One region of the Bacterioplanoides pacificum genome, then DNA from elsewhere that is predicted to be linked to it. Evidence: riboswitches for the same ligand, from Rfam matches in the RefSeq annotation. Region 1 holds a riboswitch; the other holds the start of a gene.
What was found. Region 1 has a riboswitch for molybdenum cofactor ahead of moaA (GTP 3',8-cyclase MoaA). Riboswitches for the same ligand answer to the same signal wherever they lie in the genome.
Positions count from the first base shown of each region.

Region 1 (11,382 bases):
GCCACTGCCACTGAGTGCCGCCAGCTGATCTGAGTCATGGTTATGGCCGATCTATTACCACCGGGGTATGGCTCGGCCAGGCAAAAACGCGTTTGATCAGAATTCAGCTCGTGGTGGATCGATTATGACGCTTAACCTGTACCAGCAAACCAGTTATCCCCTGTCTGCCGATTACCTGACGGAAGAGGCACAGCGGCTGCGCCGGCAAAACCCGGCGCTGGCCCGCTGGGCGGCAGGGCGTGGCATTATTTGTCATCGCCCGGCGACGCAGATCCAGGCACATCTGATGGCTGAGTCGTTATTGCAGAAAGGTCTGATCAGCACCAGCGGCGATTTTTTTCAGCGCTTAATGGCGCTGGATTGTCTGACGCTGCAGTCGATGTGGCTGGTGGTACATATGACCTATGCGCGGCGTTTATATCTCGATGGCCGGGCGCTGGCCGCAGCGGATTTTAAACCGCTGCCGCGCGGTCATACCGGGGGGGCGCTGAATATGGTGCCGGCTTATGCCGGCTTGCTGGCGGTGAATCATTTTACCAGGCAGCCGCGCGCCTGGTTATTAGGTCAGGGCCATTGTGTTGCTGCTATTGATGCGCTGCAACTGTTAACGGCAACGGCCATTCCCGAACGACAACAATTGTATCCACTCGACGATGACGGCCTCAGCCGTTTTGTCGCTGACTGTTACGACACCCGGCTGGATGCTGGCGGCCGACAGATTTCCACCCTGGGAGCACACGTTAATGTACATACTGCCGGTGCCAGAATGGAAGGTGGTTACCTCGGCTTTGCCGGTATGCAATACGCCCATATGCCGTTGCCCGGCGAACGGCTGGTGGCGTTTTTAAGTGACGGTGCCTTCGAAGAACAACGCGGTACTGACTGGGCGGCGCGCTGGTGGCGGGGAGAGGATACCGGCCTGATTGCACCACTGATGATTGCCAACGGCCGGCGTATCGATCAGCGTACCACCATCGCCCAGCAGGGTGGCAGCAGCTGGTTTGTCAGTCATTTACGCAATCAGGGATTTGCACCGTTTGTAATTGATGGCCGTGATCCGGCGGCTTATATGTGCGCGATTTATTATATGGAAATTCAGCTGAGCCAGGCTTACGAACGTATCCGCCGGGGAGACGCTGAATATCCGGTGGCGCTGCCGTATTGCATCGCCGAAACGGTGAAAGGTTTTGGTTTTCCGGCGGCGGGTACCGGTGCGGCCCATGATTTACCGCTGGGTGCTTATCCGGCCCGTAATCCGGAAGCACTGGCATTTTTTAATCAGGGTGCTCAGGCGTTATTTCAGCCACACCAGGACTGGCGTGAAGCGGCTGCCTTACTGACTCAGCCGCAGGGCGCAAGCGCGCCTATGGTCGCGGTGAACTGCCCTGAGCCGGACTGGTCGGATCGGCGGGAGTCGGCGATGGCGGCGATCGATCGTTATTTTATTGAAATTACTGAGGTCAATCCGGCTTTACGGGTGCGGGTCGGAAACCCGGACGAGTTACGCAGTAATGGCATGAGCCAGACGCTTGATCAGTTTCGTCACCGCGTCACCCGGCCGGAAATTTCAGCCGCAGAAGCCATCGATGGCTGTGTGGTGACGGCTCTTAATGAAGAGGCGGTGGTCAGTGCCTGTCTTGCCAACCAGGCGGGCATTAATCTGGTGGTGGCTTATGAAGCTTTTGCCATCAAAATGTTATGTGCCCTGCGGCAAACCATTATTTTTTCGCGGCAACAGAAAGAAGCCGGTGACGCCGCCGGCTGGCTCGGTTTTCCGGTGGTGACCACGTCGCTGATCTGGGAAAACGGCGAACACGATCAGAGTCATCAGGACTGCGCCTTATCCGAAGGCCTGATGCTGAAAATGGCCGATATGGCGCGGGTGGTGTTTCCGCCCGATGCCAACAGTGCCATGGCGTGTTTACGTAATTGTTATGGTGATCTGGGGGTTGTCTGGAACCTGGTGGTCAGCCGTACGGTGATGCCGGCCTTTTTTTCGCCCCGCCAGGCGACTCAGCTGGTACAGGATGGTGCTGTGTGTGTGCGTGGTCATTGTGGCGCTGAACTGCAGTTGGTTGCCTGTGGTGCGCTGCAGTTGCAACAGATGCTGAAAGCTTCAGATCGCCTGCGTCAGCAGCGGGTATCACACTCGCTGGTGTATCTGCTGGAGCCGGGTCGTTTCCGCCAGCCCAGAGATCGCTGGGAGGCAGAGGTGGTCGCTGACCCGGCGGTGCTGCAGGCGTTGTTTCCGGCCCGGGTGCGGTATCGTTTGTTGTTAACCCATGGTCGCGCCGAACCTTTGCTGGCCTGTTGCCGCTTGCTGGATCTGGGTCCGCAGCGTACCCGAGCACTGGGGTATATTAATCGTGGCGGCACGCTCGACAGCGAAACTCTGTTATTTGTTAACGCCTGTAGCTGGGCCCATGTGCTGGCGTCGCTGGCGCAGTTATGTGGCCAGCAACCGACCCTGTGGCTGACCGAAGAAGAGTGGGCGGCAGTGGATGGTCGCGGAGACCCGTATCACGTTATCCGCCCGGCATTATAACGACTACCCGGGCATAGCCGTGCGGATCCAGGTGAGTTGCGACATCAGATTACCTCAGCGGCCGGGTTTAAGCGGGCTGTTTTTAAGGTGAGCAACAAAATTACAGGGGCCGGTGCGGCTGTCGATCTGGGGAGCAATTAAGCTTTGCCAGGCCAGCCGGCAAGCGCCTCCTGAGCCCGGCAAAGCAACAATCAGAGTGTTGTTGGCCAGCCCGGCCAGGGCGCGTGATTGCAGGCTGCTGCTGGCGATATCGGCGAAACTTAATTGCCGGAACTGTTCTCCGAAGCCTTCCACTTCCTGATCCAGTAACGGACGAATGGCTTCCGGTGTGCAGTTGCCGGCAGAGAATCCGGTACCACCATTAATAATAATCACCTGAATATCCTGGCTGGCGATCCAGCTGCTGACACAGGCGCGGATATCGTAACGGTTATGTTTCAGTAAGGCGCGGGCACGAACGGTATGGCCGTCATCCTGCGCCAGTTTGAAAATCAGATCGCCGCTGCTGTCGTCGGCGCTGCTGCGGCGGTCGGATAACGTCAGGATGGCGATATTAAGCGGGAAAAACGGGTGTTTAGTGGCATCGCTCATGATGATTTCTCAGGTTGATTGCTGATTAATGTCTGCCACTGTGCCGGGGTATTAATATTGATCAGTGTGTCCGGCTGCGGGCAATCAATGGCGCGGGCTTCGCAGAACTGCAGCAGGGCGCTGACCGAACGTTTGCCCCGCGGGTGAGTGTGGTGATCCAGGTAGCGGATTAATTCCGGTGTTTTGTGTAATACGCAGGGTAACGCGCTGTTGCGGTAATACGCCGGTTGTTGTTGCGCCGCCGTCAGCAGGGTATGCAGGGTAGCCGTGGTCAGTAACGGCATATCCACCGCAATCACCAGCACCCACTGATGACGGCACTGAGGCAACAGCGACTGCAGGCCGGACAGTGGCCCGAAGCCGGGTTTGACATCGGTAACCCCAAACTGCGGGTGACTTAACAGAATGTCATCACAGCCGGTTTGCCGCAGAACGTTTTGCTGGTGTTGCCACAGCGGAATTCCCTGCCAGCACAGCAGGGCTTTATCCCGTCCCATCCGGCTGGACTGGCCTCCGGCCAGAATAATGGCGCTGAAGGGAGGTATGGCCATATCAGCCTCCTATCATGGCCAGGTGACGAGTCTGGCCGCTGTTTTGCTGATGCAGAAAATGACTTTCTTTTTTCCCCACAATCGCCTGTTGCAGAAAATCTTCCACTGCACGGCTGTCGTCGGATTGTAATAAATGGCGGAACGACTGATGTTGTTCGGCAAATAAACATAAAAATAATTCTGCCTGACTGGATACCCGTAAACGGTTACAGCTGCTGCAGAAATCTTTGCTGTACGGCATGATTAAACCAATTCGTCCGGCATAGTCCGGGTGAGCATACTCCAGCGCCGGACCGTCGGTATCCGAGCGTGGTTGCAGCTGCCAGCCATCGGCTAATAATTGTTGGCGGATACTATCGCCACTGAGGTGTTGTTGCTGATAAAACCGGGTGTTGTCGTTGGTACGCATTAACTCAATAAATCGCAGCGACAGCGGCCGGTCGCGGATAAAACGCAAAAAGGCCGGCAGCGACTGACCGTTATGCTGACGCAGTAACACGCTGTTGAGTTTTATTTTATGAAAATTCATCGTCAGTGCCTGATCGATACCGCTGAGAATATCGTGCAGCCGGTCGGCACCGGTAATACGGGAAAAAATTGCCGGGTCGAGACTGTCGACACTGATATTCAGCGCATCCAGCCCGGCCTGTTGCCAGCCGGATAATGATTTTTTCAGGTTATAGCCATTGCTTGTCAGGGCGACCTGTTCAATTCCCGGGGTGGTTTTACACAATGCAATAATGTCACATAAATCACGCCGTAACGCTGGCTCACCGCCGGTCAGGCGAACTTTGCGGGTGCCCTGGCGGGCAAACGCGGTGACCAGCCGGCGGATTTCACCGAGGGTTAAATCATCCGCACCCAGGTCACAGTCGTTGCCATCGGGTAAACAATAATTGCAGCGGAAATTACAGCGTTCGGTCAGTGATAAACGCAGATAGGTAAAATGCCGGGCAAAGCGGTCGGTTAACATAAAACACCTTTCCAAACGTGGGAGGAGGCAGGGTTTCCCCGGCTTCCCGGTGGCAGAATTGCCACGGCTGATGCGCCATAACCGTTAATCACAACTGTTAAAAACAGCCACCGTTAAAAATCCCGGTTAAATACAAAACGGCATTAGGCACACCCGCTCGGCGTCAGCAAAATATAACGGCTGAAGCGTAGCCCGGGTATTGGCTTCCTGGGATAGCTGTATGCCTCTTTGTGGGTAGTCGGGCCTCCCCTGTGGCTGATTATTGCAACGCCTCAGCTCAGTCATTTTTATCGTCCGCTGACGTCAGGCGCTGATTATCCGCCGCATGGCGGGTTTAACCGGGAATACCTATTAATAGACAAGTGCGGCCAGTGCTGTCAGTCCTTGCTCTGTGGCAATTGACTTTACTTTACCGAATATTAGTATGAACCCATATTTGGCTTGACTGGTTTATGAAAATGAACAATAAAAAATCGACAATTTTGTTGGTAGATGACCACCCGTTATTGCGCAAAGGTCTGAAACAATTACTCGCCTTTGAAGAGGACCTGGAGGTTATTGCAGAAGCCAAAAGTGGTGTGGAAGCAATCGATCTGGCTGCTGATAATGAGCCGGACCTGATTATTCTGGATCTGCATATGCAGGGTATGGATGGTCTGCAGACACTTACCCGGTTACGCGACCGTGGTGTCAGTTCGCGGATTGTTATGCTGACGGTATCTGATGCGGATGATGATGTGCTGGCTGCCATCAGCCAGGGAGCGGATGGTTATTTATTAAAAGATACCGATCCGGATGTTTTACTGGAACAGATTAAACAAGCGGTGGATGGCAAAATGGTGCTCAGTGAAGCCGTGACTGAGGTGCTGGCTACCGCGATCCGCCGCCCGGCTGTCCGCCCGGCATCGGAGCTGGATGCACTGACGGTACGGGAGGTGGAAATTCTGGAATGCATCGCCAAAGGTATGAGTAATAAAGTGATTGCCCGGGAACTGGATATTTCCGATGGTACCGTCAAAGTACATGTTAAACATTTACTGAAAAAACTCGGCTTACGGTCGCGTGTCGAAGCGGCGGTTTGGATGGTTAATCAGCAGGCCGAAGGCAAGGCGTAACCTTGGCCAGATGTAACTTGGGCCAGATGTAACTTTGGCCCGACGCCGATTGCCAGCGGCGGCCGGCGTGTTATTTCAGCCCGAGTTTCTGTGCCAGTTTATGCAGATTGCTGGGGTCCATTCCCAGTTGGCGGGCGGTTTTACTCCAGCTGCCCTGCTGGCGCTGCAGTTCCTGCAGTACCAGATTTTTCTGAAACTGTTTGACCGCATCTTTCATCACCATTCCCTGTACCTCTGACCAGATTCCGGCCGTTGTTGTATCGTCAGTCATTAATGCTGCCGGATTGCTCAGCGGTAAATCGAGATCCAGTAACTGACAATTGAGCGTCACAATATCGTGCTGTTGGGCACCGCGGCTGAGTGCTTTAATTGCTGCCCGGCTGATGACGTGTTCCAGCTCGCGGATATTTCCCGGCCAGCTGTATTGTTGTAACGCCGCTTCGGCATCGGCCGACAAGCGCAGGCTGCGCAGCCCCAGCCGGGTGCGGTTGAGTTCGAGGAAATGACCGGCCAGTGGTGCAATATCCTGAGGCCGCTCGCGCAATGGCGGAATCGGAATCGGATAGACAGATAAGCGATGGTATAAATCGGCGCGGAAGGCACCCTCGGTAATCTGCTGTTTCAGCGAGCGGTTGGTTGCCGCTAATAAACGTACATCCACATGGCGGGTTTTATCACTGCCGAGGCGCTGAATTTCACCGTTCTGTAACACCCGTAACAGCTTGGCCTGAACCGGCAGCGGTAACTCACCCACTTCATCAAGAAACAGTGTGCCTTTGTCGGCACTTTCGAAGCGTCCGGCACGATCGCTGGTGGCGCCGGAAAACGCGCCTTTGACATGACCAAACAATTCACTTTCTGCCAGTTGTTCCGGTAATGCCGCGCAGTTGATATAAATCATCGGCTGGCTGGCACGGGCACTATGGCGATGGGTGTAACTGGCAAAGACTTCTTTGCCGACGCCGGTTTCGCCCAGTAATAACACCGGTAAATCCGAACCGGCGACCACTTCCAGCTCTTTTTTGATCTGCCGGATGGCCGGGCTGTTACCAATGATGTCCTGGTCGGCATCGCTGGTGCCGGCGAGGGTAGTGGGATGGGTCAGATGGGTGCGTCGCAGGGCACGTATTTCTTTTTCCATCATGCTGATATGGATGGCCGTTTCCAGCACCGGGCGGTAGCTGTCCAGCTTTTCCAGGCGTTGCTGATCGAAGGTGCCGGGTGTCAGCGAGTCCAGTGTTATGGCACCCCAGCGTTCACCGTTAAGCCACAGGCAACTGCCCATACAGTCGTGTACCGCTAAGGCCGTGCCGGGGTGGCTTTCCAGTAAACCGTCGTAAGGGTCGGGCAGCGGACTGTCGGGCGGAAAACGCATCGCGTTCTGGGTGGTCATCAGGGCGGACAGCCGCGGGTGCTGTGCCAGACTGAATTTGCGGCCGTGGGCTTCGGCAACCAGCCCGGAAACCGCCACCGGGCGTAAAAACTCGCCCTGTAGCTGCAATAACACCACAGCACCACAATCAAACCGCTCATGGATACGTTTGACCATATCATCCAGACGTTCACCGGTTGGTACATCGCGGATTAATTCAGACAACAATTGATATTCGGGCATGTGATATTCCATAACACGGTGAAAATTACCAGAAAGTAAATTCTACAATCAAAACCCGGGTTATTTGTACCCGTTATGGTTTGACGCGGCGCAATAACCGGGCTTGTTGGCTGGCCTGTATCTTGCTCCTGTATCTCGCTGATGTGTTGTTTTAAAACCTATCTGTGTATTTGTCAGGAGAGTTTATGGAAATTCTGGATCGTCGTCTGAGCGATATTGTTACTACGATTCCCGGTGCCCCGGCGTTATTACGTCAGCTGGATATTGATTTCTGCAGCGAAGGTCAGCTGAGTTTATCGCAGGTGGTGAGTAGCAAGGACCTGGACGCCGAGCAGCTGGTTGAGGCGCTGAAACAACTGCAGAGCAGCGAACAGGATTCGCCGGTAAACTGGACAGAGCAACCACGTACCCGGCTGATCAGTCATATTCTTGAGCGTTATCACGCCCGCCACCGTGAGCAGCTGCCGGCGTTAATGTTTCTGGCGGCTAAAGTCGAGCGGGTGCATGCCCGTGCTGCCGGTTGTCCGCAGGGATTAACCGAGCTGTTGCGTGATATCAGTCATGAGCTGGAAAGCCATATGATGAAAGAGGAGCAGATCCTGTTTCCGATGCTGGCTGGTGGTATTTACCCTAACGGGCCGATTAATGTGATGCAGGATGAACATATCGAACACCTGCAAATGATTAACCGTTTATTCAGTCTGACCAATAATATGAAAGCTCCGGCGGGCGCCTGCAACAGCTGGCGCACCCTGTATCAGAATCTGGAAGAATTTGCCGATGACCTGATGCAACATATAACGCTGGAAAATTATTTTTTATTTATCCCGGAAGAAATTTCCGAAAACACCAGCTGCTGTGGCAGTTGCCAGTAAATAACGGCAATAAACAAGGATTCAGGCGGCCCGGTAAAACATCCCCCGGCCGTTCTGGATTCACAGCTTTGTTGCACCACCGTCACTTCCGACAACCATAAAAGCACAGTCATAAAATCACAGCCACAAAACCACGGCCAGCAAACCGATGCTGCTCATAACCAGGGTATAGGGCAGGGCCATGATGACCATACGGCCATACGACAGGCGTACCAGTGGCGCAATAGCAGACGTTAATAAAAACAAAAAAGCCGCCTGACCATTCGGGGTGGCGACGCTGGGCAGGTTCGTGCCGGTATTGATGGCAATGGCCAAATGATCAAAATGTTGCCGGCTGATACTGCCATCGCTTAATGCCTGTTGTATTTCTGAGATATAGACAGTGGCGACAAACACATTATCACTGATCATGGATAACAGGCCGTTGGCGATAAAAAACATACCCGGCTGTTGTTCCTGGGGCAGGCTCAGTACCCAGTGAATAACAGGACTGAACAGATGTTGCTGATGAATCACCGCTACGATGGCAAAAAACACCACCAACAGGGCGGTAAACGGCAGCGCTTCGGTAAACGCTTTTCCGATCTGATGTTCATCGGTGACGCCATTAAACGAGGCGATAATAATAATGACCAGTAAGCCGATAAGCCCTACTTCGGCAATGTGAAAAGACAACCCGGCAACCAGAATAATGGCGGCCAGCAGCTGAATGGCCAGAGCCGCTTTCTGGCTGTTATTACGCCGGGCTTTTTCTGAATCGGCAAAGTCCTTCAGTACCGCCAGCACCGCTTTGGGTAGCCGGGCGCCGTAACCAAACCAGCGCAGCTTCTCCAGCAGCACACAGGTCAACAGCCCGGCCGCCAGCACCGGTAATGAAATCGGCGACATCAGCCGGAAAAAGGTGATGAAATCCCAGCCGGCAACTTTGGCAATCAGCAGGTTTTGTGGTTCGCCCACCATAGTACAGACACCACCTAACGCCGTACCGACGGCTCCGTGCATTAACAGGCTGCGCAAAAAGGCGCGGAAGATATCCAGGTGCTCACGGTGCAGTTCCGAAACCTGCTGATCGTTACCATGGTTGTGATCGGTTTGCTGGTAACCTTTGCCGGATGCCACTTTGTGATAAACCGAATAAAAACCAACCGCCACACTGATAATAACGGCTGTGACAGTCAGGGCATCAAGAAATGCCGATAATAATGCGGCGGTGCTGCAAAACGTCAGTGACAACAGGTATTTTGAGCGGATTCTGATCAGGATATTAGTGAACACGACCAGTAGCAGGTTTTTCATAAAATAAATGCCCGCCACCATAAACATCAGCAGCAGAATCACCGGCAGATTTTTTTCGACTTCCTGATACAGGGTATCGGTGGTTGCCAGGCCTAATAACAGCGCCTCAACCGCTAATAAGCCGCCGGGTAATAATGGATAACATTTTAATGCCATCGCCAGGGTAAAGATAAATTCGGCAATCAGTGCCCAGGCGGTGACCGCCGGGCCGCTCAGGAAAAACAGCAGAGGGTTAAGCAACAGAAATAGCAGTATGGTGTGTTTATACCAGCGCGGCGACTGGCCAAGAAAATTATGGCCAAAGGCGGCACGGACAGAAGCGGTTTCATCGGGCATGGTTGTTCCTGCAACAGCTGAAAACATCATTCGGGGACGGGGAAAGTGGCGGCCTGTGAAAGGTCCGACCGGATATTATTGTCGGCCGACAGGCCGGGCGGCGGAATACCCCGCAGTGGGTAAACGTGGCAATCATGGGTTAATCCGTTATGCCAGTGCCAGCCCGGCGGTTGTCTGACGTAAACTAACAGAATTCATTCTGATAATTTTTACAGGGGCATAACATGGCTGAGCGAATAAAAATTGGTATTGTTACCGTAAGTGATCGTGCCAGTGCCGGTGTGTACGAGGATATTTCCGGCGCGGCCATTAACAGCACCTTACAGCAATATCTGACATCGCCCTGGACTGCCTGTTATCGTCTGGTGGCCGATGAGCGTGATCAGATTGAAGCGGCGTTGTGTCAGCTGGTGGATGACGAGGGGTGTTGCCTGGTCGTGACCACCGGTGGCACCGGACCGGCTAAACGCGATGTGACCCCGGAAGCAACAGCCGCCGTGTGTGATCGTATGATGCCGGGTTTTGGTGAACTGATGCGGGCTGAATCGCTGAAATATGTCGCCACTGCCATTTTATCGCGTCAGACTGCCGGGTTACGTCATCAGGCATTAATTATTAATTTACCCGGAAAACCCAGTGCTATTCGTCAGTGTCTGGATGCTGTTTTTCCGGCCGTGCCGTATTGCATTGATCTGCTTGAAGGGCCGTACCTGGAATGTGACGGCGACGTTATTACTGTTTTTCGTCCGGGAAAATAACTCCGCTCGCCGGCGGCTGACAATATTCAGTCACCGCTTTTATGGTAAAAACTGCCACGGCTATCTCCACCCGGTTAGGGTGGAGACAGGGATTCAGGGATTATTTTTCCTCAAGTCGGTCGTGGCGTGCGCTTTTCCGGAAGTCGCGGATACTGGCTCCCAGATCACCGCCGAGTGAGCGGATTCGTTTGCCGCCAAACAGAATAATCAGAATTAATAACACAATCATAAGTTGCCAGGCGCTGATTCCCATCATGATCATTTCCTCTCAGTGGTTCATATGCTGATGATCGGCATGTTGTGCCGCAGACGATAACTGTTGCTGCAATAATGCGTCTTTTAACTGACTGAAGTTCATCACCGTGGTTTTCCGGTCAGCGGCAAATAATTCCGCCGCCTGTTGATCGGCAAAGCTGGCAATCGGAGTGCCCATGGAGCCTGGCATATCCGGAGCAACCACATAATAGGCCAGTTGCGCTTCGATCAGGTGGCCGTCATCCGGTTTATCCCAGCTGCCCTGACTCATATCGTGAACATAAATGGCGCTGGCGCTGACCTGGTTTTCCGGTTGCAGCCACCAGTTGAGCATTTCTGCTGACGAGCAAAACTTTTTTACTTTTCCCTGGGCATTAATCGCCTGACCTTTGGGGCCGGGAAAGCGGGTGATGGCCATACCGCAGACATGGCATTCATCTGCGGAATGAAAGGCAACCGGGTTATGTTGTAC
Region 1 is NZ_JBHRYB010000014.1:139,564-150,945, forward strand. Features, by position in the region: gene nrdD (anaerobic ribonucleoside-triphosphate reductase) at 1-28, shown strand, start outside; gene ACFOMG_RS14660 (phosphoketolase family protein) at 125-2,545, shown strand; gene moaB (molybdenum cofactor biosynthesis protein B) at 2,600-3,136, opposite strand; gene mobA (molybdenum cofactor guanylyltransferase) at 3,133-3,687, opposite strand; gene moaA (GTP 3',8-cyclase MoaA) at 3,689-4,660, opposite strand; molybdenum cofactor riboswitch at 4,649-4,835, opposite strand; gene narL (two-component system response regulator NarL) at 5,119-5,775, shown strand; gene norR (nitric oxide reductase transcriptional regulator NorR) at 5,846-7,390, opposite strand; gene ric (iron-sulfur cluster repair di-iron protein) at 7,576-8,265, shown strand; gene nhaB (sodium/proton antiporter NhaB) at 8,383-9,897, opposite strand; gene mog (molybdopterin adenylyltransferase) at 10,122-10,655, shown strand; gene tatA (twin-arginine translocase TatA/TatE family subunit) at 10,756-10,911, opposite strand; gene ACFOMG_RS14710 (nitrous oxide reductase accessory protein NosL) at 10,924-11,382, opposite strand, start outside.

Region 2 (11,382 bases), on a different contig from region 1:
TTCGGGTTTCTGGTTGGCACTTTTTGCTTCAAATAAGGCGTTAATGCCAATTCTTATTCCCGTCTGTGCGTCTGATACTGAATAAAATGATTCAAACGGAGCGGCGCATGTCGAAACTGGTAACCCCGAAAGATCTAGAGTTTCTGTTGTATCAGGTACTGGATGCCGAACAGCTGACCCGGCTGGATAACTACCGGGATCATGATCGCACCACCTTTGATGCCATCCTGAAGACCTCCGAGCGTATCGCCGAAGACTTCTTTCTGCCGCATAACGCTAAAGCAGATCAGCATGAACCACAGTTTGATGGTGATAAAGTCACCACCATTCCTGAGGTAAAACAAGCCTGGCAACATTTTGCCGAATCCGGTTTGTTATCCGCCCGGCATCGTTATGAAGATGGTGGCATGCAGCTGCCATCACTGATTCATATGGCCTGTAATGCCTATTTTATGGCGGCTAATCCGTCGACTGCCGGTTATCCGTTTTTAACCACCGCCGCAGCCAATGTGATTCATGCGTTTGGCAGTGATGAACAAAAAAACACGTTTTTAGCACCGATGTTTGCCGGTCGCTTCTCCGGCACTATGGCGCTGACCGAACCGGATGTGGGTTCCTCGCTGGGCGACCTGACCACCAAAGCCACTCTTCAGGACGATGGCAGCTATCGCATTAAAGGCCAGAAGATGTACATCTCCGGTGGTGATCAGGACATTACCGAAAACATTGTGCATCTGGTGCTGGCCCGTATCGAAGGCGCCCCTGTCGGCGTTAAAGGCATTTCGTTATTTATTGTGCCGAAGTTTCTGACTCACACCGATGGCACTCTGGGGGAACGCAACGACGTTAAACTCGCCGGCTTATTGCACAAAATGGGTTATCGCGGCACTACCTCCACCGTGCTGAACTTTGGCGAAGACGATAACTGCCAGGGCTACCTGATCGGCGAAGCCAATAAAGGCCTGTCGTATATGTTCAAAATGATGAACGAAGCGCGTATTGGTGTGGGTTTGGGGGGCGCGATGATTGGTTATCGCGGTTATCTGGAATCGCTCGATTATGCCCGTAACCGGCCACAGGGACGCAGCGTCAGCAACCGTGACCCACTCAGCAAACCAATCAACATCGTTGAGCACACTGACGTAAAACGTATGTTGCTGGCGCAGAAATCTTACGTTGAAGGCTCGCTGGCATTGTGTTTATACGCCGCCCGCCTGGTTGATGTGCAGGAAAGCAGCCAGGACAAACAACAGGCCGAAGATGCCGCTGTGTTACTCGATTTATTAACGCCGGTTGTGAAATCGTTTCCGTCGTATTATGGCCCGCGTGCTAATGATCTGGCGATTCAGGTATTGGCAGGTGCCGGTTATACCCGCGAATATCCGGTCGAACAATGTTATCGCGATAACCGTTTAAATCCGATCCATGAAGGTACTCATGGAATTCAGTCGCTGGATTTGTTGGGCCGGAAAATGTGGCAGCATAATGGTAAAGGTCAGCAGTTACTGATGGCCAGAGTCCAGGCGACATTAAACTCTGCGTTGCAACGGGAGGAGTTAAAGCCGTTAGCGCAACAATACCAGAAACATCTGACTACTTTTATGCAAACCGTGATGGCTCTGGGGCAAAAACTGCAGCAGGGTGAAGCCCAGCTGGCCCTGGCTAATTCTGCTGTGTTTCTCGACATGATGGGGAAGATGGTGATTGGCTGGCTGTGGCTGGAAATGGCAGACAAAGCGATACAACAATTCAGTGATTCTCAGAGTGATGAAGATCAGACGTTTTTAGCCGGTAAATTACAGGCGGCACAATACTTTATCCGTTGGGAAGTGGGTGAAATTCATCATCAGGCCCAGCTGCTGACGTCGTTTGATGAAACCTGTTTGTCAATGAAAGCGGAATGGTTTTAAAGGAAATAATAATGTCTGTAGAAAATAAACTTTTGGTTGAAACCGATAATCATATTCTGACTATTACCTTTAATCGGCCGGAAAAACTCAATGCGCTTGACCCTGAGTCGTATCATTTATTAGCACAGGCTTTGTATCGGCTGCAGTATGATGATGAATTACGGGTGGCAGTGATACGGGCGAACGGTAAACATTTTACCGCGGGCCTGGAGCTGGACAAGTGGGCTCCGATATTTGCAAAAGGTGAAACGCCCTCACTTGATGAAGGTGAAATTGATCCTTATGGCTTGCAGGGCGAGCGCTTAACCAAGCCGGTTATCATTGCCGTACAGGGCATCTGTTATACCTCCGGGCTGGAGTTGTTATTAAATAGCGATATTCGTATCGCCAGTCATGACGCCCGTTTTGCTCAGCTGGAAGTGCAGCGTGGTATTTATCCCTGCGGTGGCGGCACCATTCGTTTGCCGGAAGAAATCGGTTGGGCGAATGCCCAGCGTTATTTATTAACCGGCGACGAGTTCAGCGCCGACCAGGCCTTGCACTGGGGCATGGTGCAGGAAGTGGTCGCCAGCGACCAGTTGCATCAGCGTGCGGCTGAAATGGCAGAAAAAGTTGCCAAAGCAGCACCGCTGGGTGTGCGTGCGGCTCTGAAATCATCCAAACTGGCGCGTTATCAGGACCAGCAAACAGCCATTGCTAAGGTGTTTGATGATATGCCAGCGGTGATGACCAGCGATGATGCCCATGAGGGTGTGATGTCATTTATGCAGCGTCGGGAAGCGGTATTTAAAGGGCGATGAAGCGGTTACTGTGACAATGCTCTGAAAAATAACTTACCACTTTTTCAGAGCGTCCTGATCTTTCTGTAGAGCTTCTACCCAGCGATCGCCCTGGTCTGTCGTTTCCTTTTTCCAGAATGGCGCACGGTTTTTCAGAAAGTCCATTATAAAATGGCAGGCTTCAAACGCCGCTTCACGGTGGCTGCTGCTGACGGCGACAAATACAATCTGGTCGGCAATATGCAATTGTCCGATACGATGAATTAAGCGGATACGATTTAATGCCGGCCAGCGTTCACGGGCTTGCTTAATAATGCTCTGTAACGATTTTTCCGTCATCGCCGGATAGTGCTCCAGGTACAACCCGGTAACTTCGGAGCCCTGGTTCATTTCCCGCACCTGACCGACAAAAAATACAATGGCGCCGTCTGCACGATTATCTTGGCGCATCGCCTGGTATTCGGTATTAATATCGAAGTCGGTTTGCTGTACGCGAATATAGTCCATAGTGTTGCTCATGGTTCAGCCGCCGGTCACCGGAGGAAAAAATGCTACTTCATCCCCTGTGGTGATGGTCGCACTTTCGTTGTTAATTAATTCCTGATTGATGGCAACCAGCGCTTTGCCATCTTTTAACAGATCAGCATGATCCGGGAACTGAGCAATCAACGTTTCACGTACATTGCTAACTAACGTTGGCAATTCGATATCCAGTTCTGCGCTGTCGCAGTTTAACCGTTCACGCAACTGGGCAAAAAATAACACCTTCATAATTTTTAAACTCCCGTTAGTTGTCAGCCTGCCAGTGACCGGTTTTTCCGCCTTGCTTTTCCAGTACCCGGATACCGGATATCTCCATCCCCGGGTCTACCGCTTTACACATGTCGAACAGGGTTAATGCAGTCACCGAAACGGCGGTCAGTGCCTCCATTTCAACGCCGGTCTGGCCGGTTAATTTGCACAGGGATTCGATGCGAACGCGGTTGTGTTCGGGTTGTGGCTGAAACTCCACCGCCACCTTGGATAACATCAGCGGATGACACAGTGGAATCAGGTTGCTGGTTTGTTTGGCTGCCTGAATACCAGCGATACGCGCAACAGAGAATACATCGCCTTTGTGATGATCACCGGCGAGAATTTTCGCCAGAGTTTCTGCACTCATATTCACATAACCTTCAGCACGGGCGACACGCACGCTGGCTTGTTTGTCACTGACGTCGACCATATTGGCTTCGCCGTTGGAATTGACATGGGAAAATTCAGACATGGTATTTCACTGCTTTTGGTTTCAGTTAGCCGCTTAACCGCGGGTTTTGCAAGGTGCCAGTTCTGCTTGTTTCAGTTGCGGCACAAAGTTACAGGGGCGATGGGTGCTGCACAGCTGGCTTTCGATAATTTCGTCCCAGGCGGTACGGCAGGCATTAGTTGAACCCGGCATACAAAAGATTACCGTGCCGTTCGATAGTCCGGCAATAGCCCGGCTTTGAATCGTGGAGGTACCTATTTGTTGGTAGGAAATCTGGCGGAATAACTCACCGAAGCCATCAATAGTTTTATCAAACAAAGGAGTGACAGCCTCCGGTGTTGAATCCCGGCCAGTAAAACCGGTACCGCCGGTAACCAGAATTGCCTGAGTGATGTCATCGGCAATCCAGTGCGCGACTTGCGCACGGATTTTATAGACGTCGTCGATCACGATTTGTTTGTCACTCAGGTGGTGGCCTTGTTTGGTTAACTCGGCAACCAGCAGCTGACCGCTGCTATCGGTTTCTTCTGTACGGCTATCGGATACGGTCAGGACGGCAATGTTCAGTGGAATAAATTCGTCGGTAAATGTTTTGGCCATGATTATTGTTCCCATTCATGTCACGTAGGAAATTAAAGGGTATTGCTTTTCTGAACAGCGACGGGATGTCGCGGTAGGATCGCCAGCACATGGATGTGCTGTCCGATCCGGTGGTGAAAAGTAATACCCTTTGATTTCGATATTGTTTAAGTAAAGAAAACAAGCAGAATACATCTTTAGCCGCCGCGCCGAAGGTACATCCCTGTACCTACCGCGCTACCGCCACATCCTGTGGCTGCTATAAAGATATATTTTGCTTATTTTCCTCGGTTAATAACTTCTGAATTGCATGCCACTGTTCGGGCGTGTTGGCATTGGTCAGAAACTTTTCATCTTCGTTATAAGTTATTACCTGGCTACCCAGTTCAGTTAATAGTCTCCGCACGCTCAGGTTGCCTTGTGCATCATTCAGCTGGATTTCCAGGTAGTGAATCAGTCGATCAGAAAGCGGTAAAAATAATGGTAAAAAGTTCCCCTGATAGTAGCAGGCAGACTGATTTCTTAAACCGTGGTCAATCAGATTGCTCAGGTTTTCTATCTGAATAAATGGCAAGTCAACAGGCAATAACAGTAAATAATCACACTGATTATTTAACTTTTTAGCCAGAGAATAGATCGCCCCCAGCGGACCTTTTTGTTCAACCTGGTCGGGAATAAATTCGCAGCCCAGCAGCTGTTGCTCAGCAGGGTTTAATGCCCGGCTAACAACCATCTTCCGAATCACATCATTATCAATTAACGGTCGGACTACAGAACAGGTACGTTGCAGCTGGCTGCGCTGCTGGTTATCCTGCAACAAAGCTTTATCCGTGCCCATACGACGGGATAAGCCGCCAGCCAGAACCGCAGCGACTATTCTTGGGTTGGCCGATCTGAGATTATCCGATTGCATACATCAACCGCACCTGTTAACCGCCAATTTGAGCAAAGTGCTGAATGGCACCGGTATTGCCATCGTGCAGGAAATGACTCGCTTTTTTATCCTGTAATAAGTGCCGGATAGCGCTTTCCAGTTCGGTTTGTTTATTTTCCTTCATTAAATGTCGCAGGTCATAACCTTGTTCACCAAACAAACATAAATGCAGCTTGCCTAATGCTGAAATTCGCAGCCGGTTGCAGCTGGAACAGAAGTCGTTGCTGTACGGCATGATCAGGCCAATGCTGCCCTGATAATCCGGATGATCAAATTCCTGCGCCGGTCCGGCGTCTTTGCTGCGGATTTTCTGCTGCCAGCCATTTGCCAATAACTGTTGCTTAATGGATTCGCCACTGAGGTGATTCTTGGCGAAATAATCCGGGTTTTGTCCGGTTTCCATCAATTCAATAAAGCGCAGCGTGATTGGAGTGGTTTTTACCCAGTCGAGGAAGCGATTGAGCTGATCGCCATTATGGCCCTTCAGTAATACGGCATTGACCTTAACGCGGCTTAAACCCAGCTCCAGTGCCCGATCCAGACCCGTGAGAATCTCGTGCAAACGGTTATGGCCGGTAATGGTTTGGAATACTTGTGGGTCTAAACTGTCAATGCTGACATTCAGCTGATCCAGACCGGCGGCTTTCCAGTTATCGATGTGCTGGTTGATTTTATAGCCGTTGGTGGTTAGCGCGACGGTTTCAATGCCGGGCGTTTGCTTCAGGGTGGCGATGATCTCTGGCAGGTCCTGGCGCAATACCGGCTCACCGCCAGTAATACGAATCTTGCGGGTGCCGTGGGCGGCAAAGGTTTTAGCCAGTTGACGGATTTCTTCCAGCGTTAATGGCTCGGTTTTATCCGAACACTGGTAACCATCGGGCAGGCAGTAGTTACAGCGGAAGTTGCAGACATCGGTGATCGACAGGCGCAAATAGCTGAAACGCCGGCCGTGCGTGTCTTTAAATTGTGTGTCCCGGGCCCGGGGAACATCGGCAGCGCTCGGCAGCCTTGCCTGTTGGGGCCCGGAAGATTTTGGCTCGCGCGCGTCCAGCTGCGTGAGCGGAATCCGGGTCATTGAATTCATCTCTTTACACCTTTCCAAATGCGGGAGGCCCGGTGGTTTCCCACAGAACCCTGGCGATGCAACGACCAGACCGTATGTCTGAGCGCCATCACGGCTGACACGTCGTATTCAGGTTCACACAGTGTGTAAGCCAAACTTAGACGGGACAGCTTCGGCGTTATCAGCATTCTATGTGAGAACGTCGGACAAATAAAAGGTTCAACCGTGTCATCGGCCGGTCAGAGTGAGCACCTGGTACAGCAGGCACTGGATGAATTAATGAAAGATCGCACCACGCTGATTATTGCTCACCGGCTGGCAACGGTGCGTCACGTCGATCGCATTGCGGTGTTTGATCAGGGGCAACTGGTTGCCGTTGGCAATCATGAGCAACTGTTGCAGACCTCACCACTGTATCAGCGGCTGGCTGAGCTGCAGTTTAATCCGGCGGCCTGAGCTACAGTGCACCGGTTTGTTGTAACAGTTGCTGCAGACCTTCCGCCAGTTGACGGTAACCCTGCTGATTAAAATGTACCAGGTCGGATTTTAACGATCGGTCGAGCATCATGTCGCTGATCAGATCGGGTGCATAAACCAGCGAATAGTGTTCTGCCAGCTGTTGATAAAACGGTGCGGTTCCGGCGAACAGTTTTTTCTCCGGCACTCCGACCAGCACCAGCGGGATGGAGCGGGCCTGTACCAGTTCGATCATTGCACTCAGATTCTGCTGGATCTGTGGGTAAGGGCGGCCGCGTAAAATATCGTTGCCGCCTTCCATCAGAATCACCAGTTGTGGCTGATGCCGGTCGAGCAGCCCGGGCAGGCGCTGCAGTCCGGCATCGGTTTCTTCGCCGGATACACCGGCATTGATGACTTCCAGCCCTGTTAATGACTGCAGTACAGCGGGGTAGCTGTTATCCTTACTGGTGCCAACACCGGCGGTCAGGCTGTCACCAAAGGCGAGGATACGGCTATCTGCCGGCAGTGGTGATAACTCCACTGAGTTACAGCCAGCGAGCAGCAGTACACAGCTCAGATTCAGCAGTATCCTGCGACAACGCTGCAACATACGTTTATTCCTCATCAAATAAACCGGGTACCGGGCTTTCCAGAATCGCGGCCATGGTGCGGACCAGATCCAGCTCCACGACGCGCAGCTGGCCGTCGGCTTTAACGCAGGCCGCCATCGCTTTAATAATGCGGCCTTTGACGTGTGGGTAAGCTTCGGTAATTTTGGTCAGCGCCTGATTCAGCGGTTTCAGTGTACCGATATCCAGAGTTTGCAGCTGAATACTGTTGCCGTCAAAGTCGGCAGCGGTTACTCCGGCGTTAAATGATTGCTCGGCCGCTTCCTGATTATCATGACCATAATGAGCCAGGTAAGACAGTACAACGGCAATATCGTCACTCAGCTGTTCCGGCTTTTTATATTTCGCTTTAACCGGTTTGACCTCACTGAAGGTCGGTTCCAGGTAACGTACTACCAGACGGTATAAACACCATTCAAAAATATCGATATCGCCATCGGCCTTGGCCAGCTGGCCAATGGTGTTGCGGAAATCCTGATACTGATTTTCTGATAATTGCTTCAGTGCCGGGAAGGATTTTTCTACCAGCGGTAAACGTTCTTTGGCGGGTAAACGTTCGGCCAGAGTAATCAGGCGTGACACCAGGTTGTACAGATCGTTGCCCTGGCTGGCACGGATCAGGTCCATCTGATGCAGATGGGTCATGCTGGATTTTGGTGCCAGTAACAATACAAAAATCAGCGCCCGGGCACTGTAGGTTTCGTGTGCCAGCTCACTGAGCTGATCAACAATCATGTCGATATCGGCCAGGGTTGAGCTGGATAACGACGCTGCCATACCGGTCGTCATGGAAACAGCGGTGGCCAGCTCGGCCACACGGCTGGCCGGGGCACTGGTGGCGGCGATGTCGGGTGCTTCGGCTTCGGCATCTGTACGCTTTTGTGGCGCAATAAACTGGCCGTCCCAGTTACGGTCAACGCGTTTAATACGTTCTTCCAGGGGCGGGTGGGTTTTAAACCAGCCAAATTTAAACGGCAGTGCCTGGCCAAAAAACAGGTGAGCCGTTTCATTACGTTCCGGCGAAGAAATTTCGCTGCCGGCACCATGGCCGATCACCTTTAATGCTCCGGCAATACTGTCGGGGTTGCGGGTAAACTGCACCGCGGAGGCATCGGCCAGAAACTCACGCTGACGCGATACCGCGGCTTTAATTAAATTGCCAAAAAATACGCCGCCATAACCAATGACCAGTAGGCCCAGGCCAACCGCCACCAGCGGGGCCGGATTATTTTTATTATCGCTGGAGCTGGAGCTGGAGCGGCGACGACCGCTGTTTAATGCGGCTTCCAGTAATATCCGGCCCAATAAACCAATAAATAAAATTCCGAATAATATCGCCATCAGACGGATATTGAGGCGCATGTCACCATTCAGGATGTGGCTGAATTCATGTGCGATCACTCCTTGCAGCTGATCGCGGCTGAGCTGTTCCATACAGCCTCGGGTTACACCAATGACAGCGTCAGAAGGCTGGTAACCGGCGGCAAAAGCATTAATGCTGGTGTCTTCCAGCAGATACACAGGTGGCACCGGCATACCTGCAGCCAGGGCCATTTCTTCGACGATGTTTAATACCCGCTTTTCGTAGAAATCATTGGTTTCCGGCGTTAACTGCTGACCACCGAGGGATTCCGCCACGGTTTTGCCGCCGCCACTTAACATCGACCACTTCACCAGACTGGCGCCGCCGACGACCACTAATACCCCGAGGCTGACCAGCAATGCCTGTTCGGCCGGAATCGAGCGAATGATATAACCCAGGTCTGCCGGGTTAAAAGAGCCATACCGGTCAAACCAGAAAAACCCGGCAACCAGTATATTCAGCAGAAAAATCAGGGTTAAAACCGCCAGAACAAATAATATAACCAGTTGGCCGGTACGCTTCCGTGCCTGGTCCTGATGGCTGAAAAAATCCATGGTTCGGATACCTTAATGTGTTCGGTCTAGGGAGGGGAAAATACCGCCGACAAACCGGTTGTCAGCGGCGTAACAGGTGAGGGATTCAGAAAGAAACTTTTGGTGCACTCTGAATCTGGGCACTGTCTTCAAACTGCAGCAGTTCCGCATCGGTTGCATGACCAAACAGGCCGGCAAACAGGACAGGCGGGAATGACTGGCGGTAGCTGTTATAAGCGGTCACTGCATCGTTAAACGCCTGGCGGGCAAACGCTACCTTGTTTTCGCTGCTGCTCAGCTCTTCGGATACCTGCATCATATTCTGATTGGCTTTCAGATCCGGGTAGGCTTCCATGGTGACGTTCAGGCGGCCCAGCGCCCCGGCCAGAGCACCTTCGGCACCGGCCAGTTGTTGCATGGCGCCAGCCGCGCCGGGATGTTCGGCAGCGGCTTTCAGGCCGGCGGCGGCTTCGTTACGGGCCGTCACCACGGCTTCCAGCGTTTCACTTTCGTGTTTCATATAGGCTTTAGCGGTTTCCACCAGGTTCGGGATCAGATCGTAGCGGCGCTTCAGCTGGACTTCGATCTGGGCAAAACCGTTTTCATAACGGTTTTTTAAAGCCACCAGTTTGTTGTAAATGCCAATGATCATAATAATCGCCAGAGCGACTACGACCAGTACCACGATGGTTGTTATATCCATTCAGATTCTCCTTATTGAACCCAGTTACCCGAAGCATCCTGATAAGCCTGACCGGCCGCTTTGGCTTTAGCAGTCAGTTTTTCACCGGCGATGGTTTCGATATTTTTCAGTTGAGTGTTTTGTTTGTTGGCGATGCTCTGATATTTCGCCCGGCGTTTGCGGTTGATATCACTGATCAGGGCAGCGGCCTCAGTATTGCTGCTGACGATCAGGCCGAGGTAGCCGTTATTCTTTTCGCCCACCAGTTTCTGGCTTTTGGCACTGTCCAGATCCAGTGCCCAGCTGCTGAGTGAAAACAGCAGTGCGGTGAAAAATACAGTCAGTTGTTTCATGCTTGTTTCCTTATGCTGTTATCAGAACAGGTCGTCTTCTGCTTCAAACAGGTTTTCCAGGTCCTTCTCAACCTTCACCCGAACTTCATGTTCGATTTTGACATTCAGGTTAATGGTGATGGGCTTTTCCGGTGCCGCGACTTTCAGAGTACAGGCGCCCAGTGGCGCCAGCAGTAGCACCAGCCACAGGCTTTTGATGAATGCTTTCATAGGCATTTCCTTGTCAATAACAGCTTTACTCTAACTATCCACAACTGCAATGCAAGCTACACTTGAGGATGGCGGAGTTTACTGGCTCAGAGATGAATAGTTTGTGAACTGGTTAGAGCTTAAGATAAATCGACTACTGATTTATTTATTACTTGTATCCGGAGCTCAGATTCAGGCTGCGGCCGTTATCAGTAGGTTATTGACCGTTTCCCAGGCTGTGAGCCGCAGCTGGAACCGCGTTAGGCCTGATACGCCGGCATCGCCTGAGTCACCTTATAAATATAATTGCGCGCTTCCTGGTATTTCAGGTGCTGACGCAGGTGGGCGTACACCTGTTTAGATGACATACGATTAATTTTTTTCGCCGCGTTATTTACTGAGGTGGTGCCGGAAAACGCCCGGGCAACGTTGCCGGCGCCGGTGTTGTAGGCGGCAATGGTACAATACAGACGGCTTTGTGGATCTTTGATGGCTTTCAGGTAGCGGCTGTTGAGCAGGTTCAGATAGGCGCAGCCCAGCTCGATATTCGTGGCCGGGTTAAACAGTTCCTTGCCGGATAACAAACGCTCCTTGCCATAGGCGTGTTTACTGGCATCACGACCGGCGCTGCCGGGTACAATCTGCATCAGACCAAAGGCGGGG
Region 2 is NZ_JBHRYB010000025.1:120,754-132,135, reverse strand. Features, by position in the region: gene ACFOMG_RS17550 (acyl-CoA dehydrogenase) at 108-1,910, shown strand; gene ACFOMG_RS17545 (crotonase/enoyl-CoA hydratase family protein) at 1,922-2,710, shown strand; gene moaE (molybdopterin synthase catalytic subunit MoaE) at 2,744-3,208, opposite strand; gene moaD (molybdopterin converting factor subunit 1) at 3,212-3,460, opposite strand; gene moaC (cyclic pyranopterin monophosphate synthase MoaC) at 3,477-3,956, opposite strand; gene moaB (molybdenum cofactor biosynthesis protein B) at 3,990-4,535, opposite strand; gene mobA (molybdenum cofactor guanylyltransferase) at 4,774-5,427, opposite strand; gene moaA (GTP 3',8-cyclase MoaA) at 5,444-6,532, opposite strand; molybdenum cofactor riboswitch at 6,524-6,701, opposite strand; gene ACFOMG_RS17510 (hypothetical protein) at 6,737-6,967, shown strand; gene ACFOMG_RS17505 (arylesterase) at 6,969-7,580, opposite strand; gene ACFOMG_RS17500 (M48 family metallopeptidase) at 7,585-9,516, opposite strand; gene ACFOMG_RS17495 (LemA family protein) at 9,602-10,198, opposite strand; gene ACFOMG_RS17490 (YdbL family protein) at 10,210-10,530, opposite strand; gene ACFOMG_RS17485 (YnbE family lipoprotein) at 10,552-10,740, opposite strand; gene ACFOMG_RS17480 (transglycosylase SLT domain-containing protein) at 10,980-11,382, opposite strand, start outside.
Region 2: it holds a riboswitch for molybdenum cofactor, as region 1 does, so the genes downstream of both, moaA (GTP 3',8-cyclase MoaA) here and moaA (GTP 3',8-cyclase MoaA) in region 1, are expected to answer to the same signal.